2 regions of the Rhizobium sp. NZLR10 genome follow, and region 2 is predicted to be linked to the other one. Evidence: predicted binding sites of a transcription regulator. Region 2 holds the regulator's gene; the other holds the start of a gene.
What was found. Region 2 encodes PhoB, which activates phosphate uptake and scavenging genes when phosphate is short. Its sites were predicted from a motif close to TGTCATNNANCTGTCAT; they were not measured.
Positions count from the first base shown of each region.

Region 1 (7,226 bases), on a different contig from region 2:
GCTCGACAAAACAGCCGTGCAGCCGCGTTCGGCGATCCTTGCTGTCGCCGGCCCGATCAACGACGACGAGATCCCGCTGACCAATTGCGACTGGGTGGTGCGGCCAAAGACGATGATCGAGGGCCTCGGCATGGAGGACGTGCTCGTCGTCAACGATTTCGAGGCGCAGGCGCTGGCAGTCGCCGCCCTTTCGGATGAGAACCGCGAACGCATCGGCGACGCCACCGGCGACCTAATCGCCTCCCGCGTCGTGCTCGGACCGGGCACCGGTCTCGGCGTCGGCGGGCTGGTGCATGCCCAACACAGCTGGATCCCGGTTCCCGGCGAAGGCGGCCATGTCGATCTCGGACCGCGCAGCAAACGCGACTATCAAATCTTCCCCCATATCGAGACGATCGAAGGCCGCGTCTCCGCCGAGCAGATCCTCTGCGGGCGCGGCCTCGTCAACCTCTACCACGCCATCTGCTTGGTCGACGGCATCCAGCCGACGATGAAGGATCCGGCCGACATCACCTCGCACGCACTTGCCGGCAGCGACAAGGCGGCCGTTGAGACCGTCTCGCTGTTTGCCACCTATCTCGGCCGGGTGGCGGGCGACATGGCGATGGTTTTCATGGCGCGCGGCGGCGTCTATCTGTCCGGCGGCATCTCACAGAAGATCCTCCCGGCGTTGAAGAGGCCGGAATTCCGCATCGCCTTCGAGGACAAGGCGCCGCATACGGCGCTGCTTCGCACCATCCCGACCTATGTGGTGACGCATCCGCTGGCAGCGCTTGCCGGGCTTTCCTCCTATGCCCGCATGCCGGCGAATTTCGGCGTCTCGACGGAAGGCCGCCGCTGGCGGCGCTGACCCCGGCGCGCAGAGCAATAGAGCGCCCCTTTCGCGTCCTATCCGGACGCGCGGCGCTCTAGCCAAACCAGTCCCAACTCTTTATAGAGCCGGCAAAAGTACGCGTCGCCCCCGCGCCGCGTTTGGTCCGAGACAGGAAACCTCATTTTTGGAAGCGGCGGAAAGCAGAACGCAGAGCGTCAGCAGCGATACCGTAACCGGCATCCTGAAGCGCATCATCGCTGAAAACGGCCGCGATCATCTCTGGGGCTATGTCTTTGCGATTGCCTGCTTGATCGTGGTGGCGCTTTCGACGGCGTTTACCGCGTGGATCATGCGGGCGATCATCGACGAGGCCTTCGCCAACCGGCGCGCCGACGTCGTCTGGATCATCTGTCTTTCGATTTTCATCGCTTTCGTGCTGCGCGGTTTTGCCAGTTACGGCCAGGCGGTGACGCTTTCCAAAGTCGGCAACGATATCGTCGCGCGTTACCAGCGCCGGCTCTATTCGCATCTGATGACGCTTTCGGTCGGCTTCTTCAGCGAGGCCCGCTCTGCCCATATCGCCGCGCAGGTGAGCCAGAACGTCAGCGGCATCCGCGATGTGCTCAACTTGACGATCACCTCGACGGTGCGCGACCTGCTGACCTTCATTTCGCTGCTGGCCGTGATGATCCTCCAGGATCCGTTGCTCAGCCTTGCGGTGTTCATCATGGCCCCGCCGCTGCTTTATGCGCTGCGTTATGTTTCCAAGCGGCTGCGCTCGGCGACGCGCGAAGCCGTGCATTTGAACAGCCACGTTCTCGGCGCCATGCAGGAGACGATCCAGGGCATCGCCATCGTGAAAGCCTTCACGATGGAAGACGAACTGGAACGCAAGGTCACCAAGCTCATCAAGGGTGCCGAAAACAGGGCGAACCGGATTGCCCGGCTTTCCGAACGCACGTCTCCGCTGACAGAAAGTTTCGCGGGCTTTGCCGTCGCCAGCGTGCTGGCCTATGCCGCCTACCGCTCAATCTACTACAATGTGCCGCCCGGCGCCTTTTTCTCTTTCGTCACGGCGCTGCTGCTTGCCTATGACCCGGCCCGCCGGCTTGCCCGCCTGCAGGTGCAGATGGAGCGTGCCGTCGTCAATGCGCGGATGATCTATGAATTGCTCGACATGGAGCCGCGCCAGCGCGACCTGCCGGATGCCCAGCCGCTGACGGTGACGCAAGCCAGAATCGAATTCCGCAACGTTTCCTTCGGCTATGGCAGTGAGAGCGTGTTGAGCGGTGTGAGCTTCATCGCCGAGGGCGGCGCGACCACGGCGCTGGTCGGCCCTTCGGGGGCCGGCAAATCCACCGTCATCAACCTCATTCCGCGCTTCTACGATCCGCGCGAGGGCGAAATCCTGATCGACGGACAGGACATCGCCCACATCACCAAGAAGTCGCTGCGCCAGCAGCTCGCCTATGTCTCGCAGCAGCCCTACCTGTTCGAGGGCACGATCCGCGACAATATCCGCTATGGCCGGCCGGAAGCGACCGATGCCGAGGTGGAAGAAGCGGCCCGGCTTGCCTATGCGCATGATTTCATCTCAGCCCAGCCGCAGGGTTACGAGACGCCGGTCGGCGAAAACGGCGTGACGCTTTCCGGCGGCCAGCGCCAACGGCTGTCGATTGCGCGTGCCCTGGTGCGCAATGCGCCGATCCTGCTTCTCGACGAGGCGACCTCAGCCCTCGACACCGAATCCGAAGCGGCCGTGCAGAAGGCGCTCGACGAGGCGATGACCGGCCGTACCGTCGTCGTCATCGCCCACCGGCTTTCGACCGTGGTGCGCGCCGACAAGATCGTCGTCATGCAGCAGGGCCGCGTCGTCGAGGAAGGCAATCACGAGACGCTTGCGAAGGTCCGCGACGGTCTTTACGCTCGCCTCAACAATCTGCAGAGGCCTTCGGCCTCAGATTCAAACTGACCTGGTGAGCCTGACATGAGCGATGCTGCGATGAAACTGGTGGTGGTTGGCGCAGCCGGGCGCATGGGGCAGACGCTGATCCGGCTCATCCATTCCATTGAGGGCGCCACACTCCATGCCGCAGTCGAGCGCAGCGGTTCGCCCTTTATCGGCAAGGATGCCGGCGAGATCGCCGGTCTCGGCCCGACCGGTGTCATTATCGGCGACGATCCGCTCAATGCCTTTCTGGATGCCGAAGGCGTGCTCGACTTCACCTCGCCTGCCGCAACAACGGAATTCTGCGGCCTCGCCGCTCAGGCCCGCATCGTCCATGTCGTCGGCACGACCGGCTGTTCGGCTGAAGACAATGCCAAGATCGCCGCCGCCGCCCGCCATGCCCGTATCGTCAAATCAGGCAATATGAGCCTCGGGGTCAATCTGCTCAGCGTGCTCGCCGAGCAGGCCGCGCGTGCGCTCGAGCCTGATGACTGGGATATCGAGATCCTGGAAATGCACCACAAGCACAAGGTGGATGCGCCTTCCGGCACCGCCCTTCTGTTCGGCGAGGCCGCAGCAAAGGGGCGCGGCATCGATCTTGCCGCAAAATCCGTGCGTGTGCGCGACGGCCATACCGGCGCCCGGCAAGCCGGCACGATCGGCTTTGCGACGCTGCGCGGCGGCTCCGTCATCGGCGAGCATTCGGTGCTGTTCGCCGGTGAAGGCGAAATCGTCACCCTGTCGCACAGCGCAGCCGACCGCTCGATCTTTGCGCGCGGCGCCATCAAGGCCGCACTCTGGGCGCGCGACAAGAAGCCGGGTCTCTATTCCATGCTCGACGTGCTCGGGCTTTCTTCTTCATAACGATATTGCGGAGGCAAATTCATGAGCGGTACCCTCGTCCTCGTTCGCCACGGCCAGAGCGACTGGAACCTGAAGAATCTCTTCACCGGCTGGAAGGATCCCGATCTGACGGCGCTCGGCATCGAGGAGGCCAATGCCGGCGGCAAGGCGCTTGCCGAATACGGGATCAAATTCGACGTCGCCTACACCTCGGTGTTGGTGCGCGCGCAGCACACGCTGAAGCTCATCCTCGACAAGGTCGGCCAGCCCGATCTGCCAACGATCCGCGACCAGGCGCTGAACGAGCGCGACTATGGCGATCTCTCCGGTCTCAACAAAGACGATGCTCGCGCCAAATGGGGCGAGGAACAGGTGCATATCTGGCGCCGCTCTTATGACGTGCCGCCGCCCGGGGGCGAGAGCCTGCGCGATACCGGCGCCCGCGTCTGGCCCTACTACCTCACAGAAATCCTGCCGCGCGTGCTCAACGGCGAGAAGGTGCTGGTTGCCGCACACGGCAATTCGCTGCGCTCGCTTGTCATGGTGCTCGACAAGCTGAGCAAAGAAGGCGTGCTTGCCCTCAATCTCGCGACCGGCGTTCCCATGGTCTACAAGCTGAAGGCGGATTCCACCGTCGCGTCGAAGGAAGTGCTCGGCGATATGTCCGGCGCACACTGAATTCTGACGTCCGTGCCAGCCGGAGTCGGCTGGCACCTCATGTCTCAATTCTCGATGGTGAACTGCACCCGGTCGGCTGCGAACCGGCTGATCGAATATTGCACCGGCACGCCATCGAGATCAGTGTTCATCGCCTTTGCGATCAGCAGGATCGCGCCGGGGGTGAGTTCGAGGTCGGCCATATCGGCTGCATTCGCATGGGCGGCCGTCACCTCGGTCGTTGCACGGACATAGTCCGACAGGCCGAGCTCGGCGAAAGCCTTGGTGATCGATTCGTGCTTGCGGTAGGCCTCGCCGATCCCGGCAAAACGCCCGGCAGGAAACCAGCTCGTCGCCTTTGAAACCGGCCGCCTGTCGGCATGGCGCAATGTTTCCAGCCGGATCACCTGCCCCCCTGGCTTGATATTCAGCCAGCGGGCGACCTCGGCGCTGGCCTCCTCCTTCACCTCGTCGAGCAGAAGGCCGCGCATCTCGCGCGCCTGATCGCCGATGCCGGCGGTAAATCGCGTGCGCCGGGTAATCGGGAAATTCAGCCGCTCCTTGCGCTCGATCAGCGTGCCGCGACCTTGTACCGCACGGACGATCCCTTCCTGCGCCAAGGCCGCCAAAGCGCTCCGCACCGTATGCCGGTTGACGCCGAATTGCAGCGCCAGGACCGTCTCCGGCGGCACCATTCCGGTCTCGTCATAGGTACCCGTGCTGATTGTCTCACGGATCCGGTCGGCGATCTGGCGCCAGAGCGCCACACCAGTCTGCCTTTGCACCTGCTTTAATCCTGGCATTCCGCCCCCGTTCCCACGTCCGATGTCACACGCTTGTCACCACATCGATTTAAGCGTAGGTATATCTTGTATGGTTGTCTATATCAATAGACATTTGAGGAAGCGACAATGATATCAGCGGATAGGACAGGCGCAACGCCACAGACGGCATCCGGGCGCAAACGCGCCGCCGATCTGCTGGCGCGCGCGGAACTGAGCGAACTCTCGGCGGTCTGGAACGCGTTGCCGGAAAAGCCCGCGGCACATCCGGTGCGCGGACCGGAGACCGGGTTGGTGATGGTCCGCGGCCGCATCGGCGGCGGCGGCGCTCCCTTCAATCTTGGCGAGGTCACAGTGACCCGGGCCACGGTCCGGCTCGTCTCCGGGGCGATCGGCCATGCCCAGGCGCTGGGCACCGACCGTGAGAAGGCCCGGCTGGCGGCGATCTTCGACGCGCTCTGGCAGGAGGAGGCGACGAAGGATTTTGTCGAACAGGCACTGCTTTTGCCCGTCGCCGAACGGATCGCCGATGCCGAACGCCGCAAGGCGGACGAGACGGCAGCGACCCGCGTCGATTTCTTCACCATGGTGCGGGGAGACAACTGATGGGGCTGAAGACAGAAGCCCTCACAGGTGGCTTTGCCGACCCGGTCTTCCACGCCCAGAGCGTCTTCAAGATGCTGATGGACGGCATGGCTCGCCCCGGCACGATCCAGACCGTCCGGCCCGATGTCGCGCCGCCTGTGCCGTTCGGTATTGGCGCCGGCACGATCGCGCTGACGCTTTGCGACCACGACACGCCTGTCTGGCTGTCCCAGGGACTGGCGAAATCGGCCGTGCCGGAGTGGCTCGGCTTCCACACCGGCGCGCCGCTGACCGGTGAAAAGGCTGAGGCCCGCTTCGCCTTCACGGAGGCCGGCACCGCGCTTTGCTCCTTCGGCCTGTTTGCATCGGGCACGCAGGAATATCCCGACCGCTCGACGACTGTTGTCATCGAGCTCGCCGATCTCGAGGGTGGACGCAGGCTGGCGCTGATGGGGCCCGGTATCCAGAGTGTGACGGAAATCGCGCCTGTCGGGCTGCCGGAGACCTTCCTGCGGCTCTGGACCGAGAACCGCGCGCTCTTCCCGCGCGGCATCGACATCGTGCTGACGTCGGCCGAGCGTTTCCTCTGCCTGCCGCGCACCACCAAGATCACAGCAACGGAGATCTGAGCTCATGTATGTTGCCGTCAAGGGTGGCGAGGCCGCCATCGCCAATGCCCACCGCCTACTGGCCGACCGCCGCCGCGGCGACCGTTCGTTGCCCGCGATCGGCATCGAACAGATCGTGGCGCAGCTGGCGCTCGCCGTCGACCGGGTGATGGCCGAGGCCTCGCTTTTCGACCGCACACTCGCAGCGCTTGCCGTCCGCCAGTCGCGCGGCGACATGATCGAGGCGATCTTCCTGCTGCGCGCCTACCGCACGACGCTGCCGCGTTTCGGCTATTCCAAGCCGCTTGACACGGCTGATATGACGATCGAACGCCGCATCTCGGCGACCTACAAGGATCTGCCGGGCGGCCAGCTTCTTGGGCCCACCTTCGATTATACCCACCGGCTGCTCGATCCGTCGCTGCTTTCCGACGAGGCGGTCGAGACGCCTGCCCAGCGCACAGCCGAGACCGGCCGCGTCATGCGCGTCTCCGAGATCCTCGGCGAGGAGGGGCTGATCGAGGCCGACGGCGACATGCCTGAGGATCACGAGATCGGCGACCTGACCCGCGAGCCGATGGAATTTCCGATGACCCGCGATCTGCGCCTGCAGGCGCTCGCCCGCGGCGACGAAGGTTTTCTGCTGGCGCTCGGTTATTCCACCCAGCGCGGCTACGGCCGCAACCACCCCTTCACCGGCGAGATCCGTATCGGCGAGGTCGAGGTGGAATTCGACGTGCCGGAACTCGGTTTTGCCGTCTCGCTAGGCACGATCCAGATCACCGAGTGCCAGATGGTCAACCAGTTCAAGGGTTCGGCGAAGGCACCCCCGCAATTTACCCGCGGCTACGGCCTGGTCTTCGGCCAGAGCGAGCGCAAGGCGATGGCGATGTCGCTGGTCGACAGGGCGCTTCGTGCCGAAGAGCTCGGCGAGGATATCACCGCCCCGGCACAGGACGAGGAATTCGTCATCTCGCACTCCGACAACG
Region 1 covers NZ_JABDWE010000018.1:113,973-121,198, reverse strand. The annotation lists gene HJB82_RS24365 (glucokinase) at 1-850, shown strand, start outside; gene HJB82_RS24360 (ABC transporter ATP-binding protein) at 999-2,786, shown strand; gene dapB (4-hydroxy-tetrahydrodipicolinate reductase) at 2,802-3,626, shown strand; gene HJB82_RS24350 (2,3-bisphosphoglycerate-dependent phosphoglycerate mutase) at 3,648-4,283, shown strand; gene phnF (phosphonate metabolism transcriptional regulator PhnF) at 4,328-5,065, opposite strand; gene phnG (phosphonate C-P lyase system protein PhnG) at 5,174-5,650, shown strand; gene phnH (phosphonate C-P lyase system protein PhnH) at 5,650-6,258, shown strand; gene HJB82_RS24330 (carbon-phosphorus lyase complex subunit PhnI) at 6,263-7,226, shown strand, end outside.
Region 1: a site for PhoB is predicted at 5,089-5,105, ahead of phnF (phosphonate metabolism transcriptional regulator PhnF). Genes of this name have one in related genera too.

Region 2 (7,226 bases):
TCCGGCACCGGCCTGTCCGGCGGTCAGCAGCAGCGCCTCTGCATTGCCCGCGCCGTCGCCGTCAGCCCTGAAGTCATCCTGATGGACGAGCCCTGCTCGGCGCTCGACCCGATCGCCACCGCCAAGGTCGAGGAACTGATCCACGAACTGCGCGAGAACTACACGATCGTCATCGTCACCCACTCCATGCAGCAGGCCGCGCGCGTCTCGCAGCGCACCGCCATGTTCCACCTCGGCAATCTCGTCGAGGAGAACGACACCGACAAGATGTTCACCAATCCCGACGATCCGCGCACCCAGGACTACATCATGGGTCGCTTCGGTTGATTTTGGCGACACCAAGCCTTCCCGTTATTCGAGGATAAAGCCCCATGGCATCGACACATATTTTTTCTGCCTATGATGATGATCTGAAGTTCCTGTCCAGGCGGATTTCCGAAATGGGCGGCCTGGCCGAGCAGATGGTCAGCGAGGCCGTCCGGGCGCTCGTCAACGGCGATACCGCGCTGGCGCAGAAGGTCATCTCCGACGATGTGATCCTCGATCACGCCGAGCGAGAAATCGGCGACAAGGCGATCGTTACCATCGCCCGCCGTCAACCGATGGCCTCGGACCTGCGCGAAATCATGGGTTCGATCCGCATCGCCGCCGATCTCGAACGCGTCGGCGACCTCGGCAAGAACACCGCCAAGCGCGTCATCGCCGTGCAGAGCACCGGCGTTCCGCGCAAGCTCGCCCGCGGTCTCGAGCATCTGTCCGAGCTGGCGCTCGTCCAGCTCAAGGAAGTGCTCGACGTCTACACGACGCGCTCCGCCGACAAGGCCAATGCGATCCGTGAACGCGACAACGAGATCGACGCGATGTACACCTCGCTGTTCCGCGAGCTGCTGACCTACATGATGGAAGATCCGCGCAACATCACCAGCTGCACGCATCTGCTCTTCTGCGCCAAGAACATCGAGCGCATCGGCGACCACGCCACCAACATCGCCGAGACGATCTACTACATGGCGACCGGCGCACAGCCGGAAGGTGACCGTCCGAAAGACGACAGCGCCAACACCGTCGGCGCGGTCACGGAATAAAGCCCATACTAGCCGTTGCGTGCGCGCCCATCCGGGCGCGCAAAGAGGTCGCAGCCACCTTTCTGAATTTGCGCAGGATGCATTGCTTAAATCACCCCGGTTTAAGGAACATGCGCGAGGAGACCGACAGGCATGATCCCGAGAGTTGCAGTTGTTGAAGACGAGGAAGCCTTGAGCGTGCTTCTTCGCTACAATCTCGAAGCGGAAGGCTTCGAGGTCGATACTATCCTTCGTGGCGACGAAGCCGAAATCAGGCTTCAGGAGCGCACGCCCGACCTGCTCATCCTCGATTGGATGCTGCCCGGCGTCTCCGGCATCGAACTCTGCCGGCGCCTGCGCATGCGGCCGGAAACCGAACGTCTGCCGATCATCATGCTGACGGCGCGCGGCGAAGAGAGCGAGCGCGTCCGCGGACTGTCGACCGGGGCCGACGATTACGTCGTCAAGCCGTTCTCGACCCCGGAGCTCGTTGCCCGCGTCAAGGCGATGCTACGCCGCGCCCGTCCCGAGGTGCTGTCGACGGTGCTGAAATGCGGCGATATCGAACTCGACCGCGAAACCCATCGCGTCCATCGCAAAAGCCGCGAAGTCCGCCTCGGCCCCACCGAATTCCGCCTGCTGGAATTCCTGATGTCGTCGCCGAGCCGGGTCTTCTCCCGCTCGCAGCTTCTCGACGGCGTCTGGGGCCACGATATCTATGTCGACGAACGCACCGTCGACGTCCATGTCGGCCGCCTGCGCAAGGCGCTGAACTTCTCCAACATGCAAGACGTCATCCGCACCGTCCGCGGCGCCGGCTATTCGATGGAAGCCTGAGGGGTTTCCGATAAAGTCGAGCAAGCTCTGCCCCTCACCCTAACCCGACCGGGGTCGAGCCACTCGTCTCGACCCCGGTCGGTGCCGGCAGGCGGATGAGGGGCAGCCACACCCAACGTACTCACATAAAAAAACGGGCCTTCCAGCCCGTTTTTGCATGTCGACAATGTCACCCGTTCAGCTCGCCCGCGCTGCCGCCCGGCGGCGTTCGTTGACGGGCTGGTAGGCGAGTTTCTGGTGATAGCCGCAATAGGGTGAATTGTCGGGGGACTCGCAGCCGCAGAAGTGGAAGTCATCCTTCAGCGGATCGCCGACCGGCCACTTGCAAGTGCGTTCGGTCAGTTCCGTCAGGCCGAGGCGGCGGGAGATCGGCACGACCACGTTGCCTTTCGGCACGTATTCCATTTCCTCGACCGTTTCGATCTCGATCTCTTCCTTCAGCATCGTTGCGCCCTGCTGGCGGGTAACGGTGCGGGTGGTGATCCGAGAGGCGAAGTTCGGCGCGCGCGGCGCCGATGTATTGCGTTTCGGCGTTCGGGCCGTGGCGGCCGTGCCGCCGGCCTTGGCGCGGCCCGGAAGGCTCAGGCGGTGCACCTTGCCGATTACAGCGTTTCTGCTGACACCGCCAAGTTGCGCCGCGATCTGGCTGGCGCTCAGTCCTTCGGCCCAAAGCTTCTTGAGTTTCTCGACCCGCTCGTCTGTCCAGTTCATGCCCTGTCTCCACCTTCTGCGTTGGTGATGGCAGAATCCCTCACCGTTGCCTCGGAAGCTCCGAAACAAGAAACGCTTGATCAATTTTGGTGACTAGTTCCGCCGCATGCAGTCTAGTAATTGAACTTTAACCTAGTGTGAGCGTGACTCCGTGACAAGAGTCGCATGAATCCGGATGAATCGAATTCGGAGTTTTCCCCAACTTGCTGCCCCAGCGTGTCATTTCTGCAATAAAGCCTGTTGAAGGTCGAAAACACCGCTGTACAACCTTGCTGCATGCGCTAAGGGCGCAGTTTTGTTGACATTGCAGCGCGAAAAGGAAATAGTACCGCTGGCCGCCGCAAGGCGGCATTTTTAATTTTTCGGGCCTGGTTTTCTTAGCCGGAGTCCGTTGCTTGATAACTCTGATCGGGAGACCGCGCCATGGCTGAAGCCGCGCCGCTTTATGACACCTACTCTCGTGCCCCGCTGCGGTTCGAGCGAGGCGAGGGCGTGTGGCTGATCACCGAAAGCGGCGAACGTTATCTCGATTTCGGCGCCGGTGTTGCCGTCACCTCGGTCGGCCACGGCAATCCGCATGTGGTCGGCGCGCTGAAGGAGCAGGCCGACAAGGTCTGGCACCTCTCCAACATCTATGAGATCCCCGGCCAGGAGCGTTTGGCCAAACGGCTGACCGACGCCACCTTCGCCGACAAGGTGTTCTTCACCAATTCGGGTGCTGAAGCGCTCGAATGCGCGATCAAGACGGCGCGCCGTTATCAGTTTTCCAACGGCCATCCCGAGCGCTTCCATATCATCACCTTCGAGGGCGCCTTCCATGGGCGGACGCTCGCGACAATCGCCGCCGGTGGCCAGGAGAAATATCTCGAAGGCTTCGGCCCCAAGGCGCCGGGTTTCGATCAGGTGGCGTTCGGCGACATCGAAGCGGTCCGCGCCGCGATCACCGATGCGACGGCGGCAATCCTCATCGAGCCGGTGCAGGGCGAGGGCGGCGTGCGTCCTGCCACCCCCGAATTCATGAAGGCGCTTCGCCAGATTTGCGACGAAAACGGCCTGCTGTTGATCCTCGACGAGGTCCAGACCGGCGTTGGCCGCACCGGCAGGTTCTTTGCCCATGAATGGTCGGGCGTCACGCCCGACATCATGGCGGTTGCCAAGGGCATCGGCGGTGGTTTCCCGCTCGGCGCCTGCCTTGCTACTTCAGAGGCCGCCTCCGGCATGAAGGCCGGCACGCATGGCTCGACCTATGGCGGCAATCCGCTCGCCATGGCCGTCGGCAGCGCCGTGCTCGACATCATCCTCGCCGATGGCTTCCTCCAGCAGGTGCGCGACGTAGCACTCGTCTTCCGCCAGGGCCTCGCCTCGCTGAAGGATCGCTATCCCGATGTGATCGAGGATATCAGAGGCGAGGGGCTGTTGCTCGGCATCAAGGCTGCTATTCCCTCGGCCGAATTGCTGCAGGCGATCCGCGCCGCCCATCTGCTCGGCATACCCGCCGGCGATAACGTCATCCGCCTTCTTCCGCCCCTCGTCGTCACCGCCGAGGAAGCCCGAGAGGGCCTTGACCGCATCGAGCGCGCCGCCGAGAGCATTCGCGCCGCGAAGGTCAAGAAAACGGCTTGAAGAGATTGCCGCCTTCGGGCGCAGCACAGGTAAGAACATGGCTCCCAAACATTTCCTCGATCTTTCCGCGGTCACCTCAGCCGATCTCAGAACCATCATGAACGATGCGCTCGCCCGCAAGCAGGCCTTCAAGGCCGGCACGGGCGACAAGCCGCTCGCCGGCAAGATGCTGGCGATGATCTTCGAGAAGCCGTCGACGCGCACCCGCGTCTCCTTCGATGTCGGCATGCGCCAGCTCGGCGGCGAAACGCTGTTCCTGTCCGGCACCGAGATGCAGCTCGGCCGCGCCGAGACGATCGGCGACACCGCCAAGGTTCTGTCGCGTTATGTCGATGCGATCATGATCCGCACTACCGAGCATTCGCGCCTGGTGGAGCTTGCCGAACATGCGACCGTGCCTGTGATCAACGCGCTGACGGATGACACCCATCCCTGCCAGATCATGGCCGATATCATGACCTTCGAAGAGCATCGCGGCCCGATCAAGGGAAAGACCATCGCCTGGACCGGCGACGGCAACAATGTGCTGCATTCGCTGGTCGAAGGCGCCGCCCGCTTCGGCTATCGCATGAACATGGCGGTGCCCCTTGGCTCGGAGCCTAAGGATCACTATCTGAACTGGGCCCGCAATGAGGGCGCCGAAATCATGCTCTGCCATGATGCCGACCGTGCGGTCGAAGGCGTCGATTGCGTGGTGACCGATACCTGGGTCTCCATGAATCAGGAACATCGGGCCCGGGGTCACAATGTCTTTCAGCCTTACCAGGTCAACGCGGCCTTGATGGCGAAGGCCGGCAATGATGCATTGTTCATGCATTGCCTGCCCGCTCATCGCGGTGAGGAAGTGACGGACGACGTGATCGATGGTCCGCAATCCGTGGTCTTCGATGAAGCGGAAAACCGTCTTCATGCGCAGAAGTCGATTCTTGCTTGGTGCCTGGGCGCGATCTGAACCATAATCGGACGCCGCGTGCGAAAAACGCGTGGCCGCGCGAGCGAAGAGCACCCTGTCCTTTCGCTTGAAAACTAGGAGTGAATCCATGGCAGAAGCTGCAGCCGCCCTCGGCCAGTTCGATTTCGCCGGCGATGACCATGTCGTCCCCTTTCAGGTGGACGGGCTGGATGTGCGCGGCCGCGCCGTCCAGCTCGGCCCGATGCTCGACGCGATCCTCGAGCGCCATCATTATCCGGCCCCTGTCGCCCGGCTGCTCGCCGAAGTCGTCGTGCTGACGGTGCTGCTCGGCACCTCGCTGAAGTTTGACGGCAAGTTCACCGTGCAGACCAAGGGCGACGGCCCGGTCGATCTTCTCGTTGCCGATTTTTCGACGCCGGAAAATGTCCGTGCCTATGCCCGTTTCGACCAGGCGCTGCTCGACAAGGCCATTGAAGCTGGCGAAACCGAGCCGGAGCAATTGCTCGGCCACGGCGTGCTTGCCTTCACCATCGACCAGGGCAAGTTCGGCCAGCCCTACCAAGGTATTGTCGCGCTCGACGGCACCACGCTCGAGGACATTGCCGGCGTCTACTTCCGCCAGTCGGAGCAGATCCCGACGCGCGTGCGTCTGGCCGCGGCCGAACTCTTCGATCGCGACGATGAAGGCCAGCCACGCCATCGCTGGCGGGCAGGTGGCCTTGTCGCCCAGTTCCTGCCGGAAGCGCCGGAGCGCATGCGTCAACCGGATCTCCACGGCGGCGACGGCGACACCGGCAGCCGCCCGCATAGCGAGGACGATTCCTGGGCCGAAGCGCGTTCGCTGGTCGAGACCATCGATGCGGATGAACTCACCGATCCGCTGGTTGGCACCGAGCGGCTGCTGTTCCGCCTGTTCCACGAGCGCGGCGTGCGCGTCTACGAACCGCGCGCCGTCTTCGATCGCTGCAGCTGTTCGCGTGACAAGATCAAGGGCGTGCTGAAGGGCTTCTCTGCCGAGGAGATCGAGGCCAGCCAGGAAGATGGCGAGATCGCTGTCACCTGCGAATTCTGCTCGACCACCTATCGCTTCGAGCCGGTCGAACTTCAGCCGGCCGAATAGGCTCGGTTGGCCCCTGATATCTGCCCCTCACCCTAACCCTTGCCGGGGTCGAGCCACCGGTCTCGACCCCGGTCGGTGCCGGCAGGCGGATGAGGGGCCGGTGTCGGCAATCTATCAAGCGGGCAAAATGATTTCGGGCCGGCCTGTCAGTTGAGCACGCGCAACAACCCCGGTGAATCCAGCGAGAAGGCGGGAATGTCGACATCGAAGGTGTCGCCTTCGTCCGTTTCCATCTGGTAATGGCCGAACATCAGCCCGGAGGGGGTGTCGAGTGGGCAGCCGGAGGAATATTCGTAGGTGTCGCCGGGGCTGAGCCGCGGCTGTTCGCCGACGACGCCCGGACCGGTGACCTCGTCCACCTGTCCATTCTGGTCGGTGATATTCCAATAGCGATTGACCAGGCGAACGGCGATGCCGGAATTGTTGCTGATGACAATCCGATAGCCCCAGACATAGCGATCGTCGTCCGGATCGGATTGCTCCTCCAGATAGAATGGTTCGACGACGACTTCGATATCTTTTGTGAGGGCGCGATACATGCCTTGCACCTTAGTCAAGATATGTTACCCGTATCTTATAAGAGGCCCTGCCCGTCAAGAAACGGAACGTTGATCGTCACTAAAACGGTCGTGATCGAAGTGTTTCGATCGTTAAGCCTAATTGTCGGTGTCAATTCCACTTCCGAACGCCGGCGCGACCGAGCTTGTTCCCCCGGCCTCAACCTGCTGAGGTCCGGCGAGCCGAACGCCGGTGAGGTCTGGCGAGCCGAACCCCAAGCGAGGTCCGGCCGCCAATATCCCTGGATCAGGCCGAGACCTTGGCAAGCGCCTTGGCGAAATCCTCGATCAGGTCGTCGGTATCCTCGATGCCGGCCGAAAGGCGGACCGTACCCGGGGAAATGCCGAGTTCGGCGCGCGCCTCCTCCGACAGGTTCTTGTGGGTGGTGGTTGCCGGATGG
Region 2 covers NZ_JABDWE010000032.1:10,612-17,837, reverse strand. The annotation lists gene pstB (phosphate ABC transporter ATP-binding protein PstB) at 1-327, shown strand, start outside; gene phoU (phosphate signaling complex protein PhoU) at 372-1,085, shown strand; gene phoB (phosphate regulon transcriptional regulator PhoB) at 1,218-1,901, shown strand; gene HJB82_RS30890 (GcrA family cell cycle regulator) at 2,079-2,612, opposite strand; gene HJB82_RS30885 (aspartate aminotransferase family protein) at 3,036-4,235, shown strand; gene argF (ornithine carbamoyltransferase) at 4,273-5,187, shown strand; gene HJB82_RS30875 (Hsp33 family molecular chaperone) at 5,276-6,268, shown strand; gene apaG (Co2+/Mg2+ efflux protein ApaG) at 6,415-6,807, opposite strand; gene HJB82_RS30865 (O-succinylhomoserine sulfhydrylase) at 7,073-7,226, opposite strand, start outside.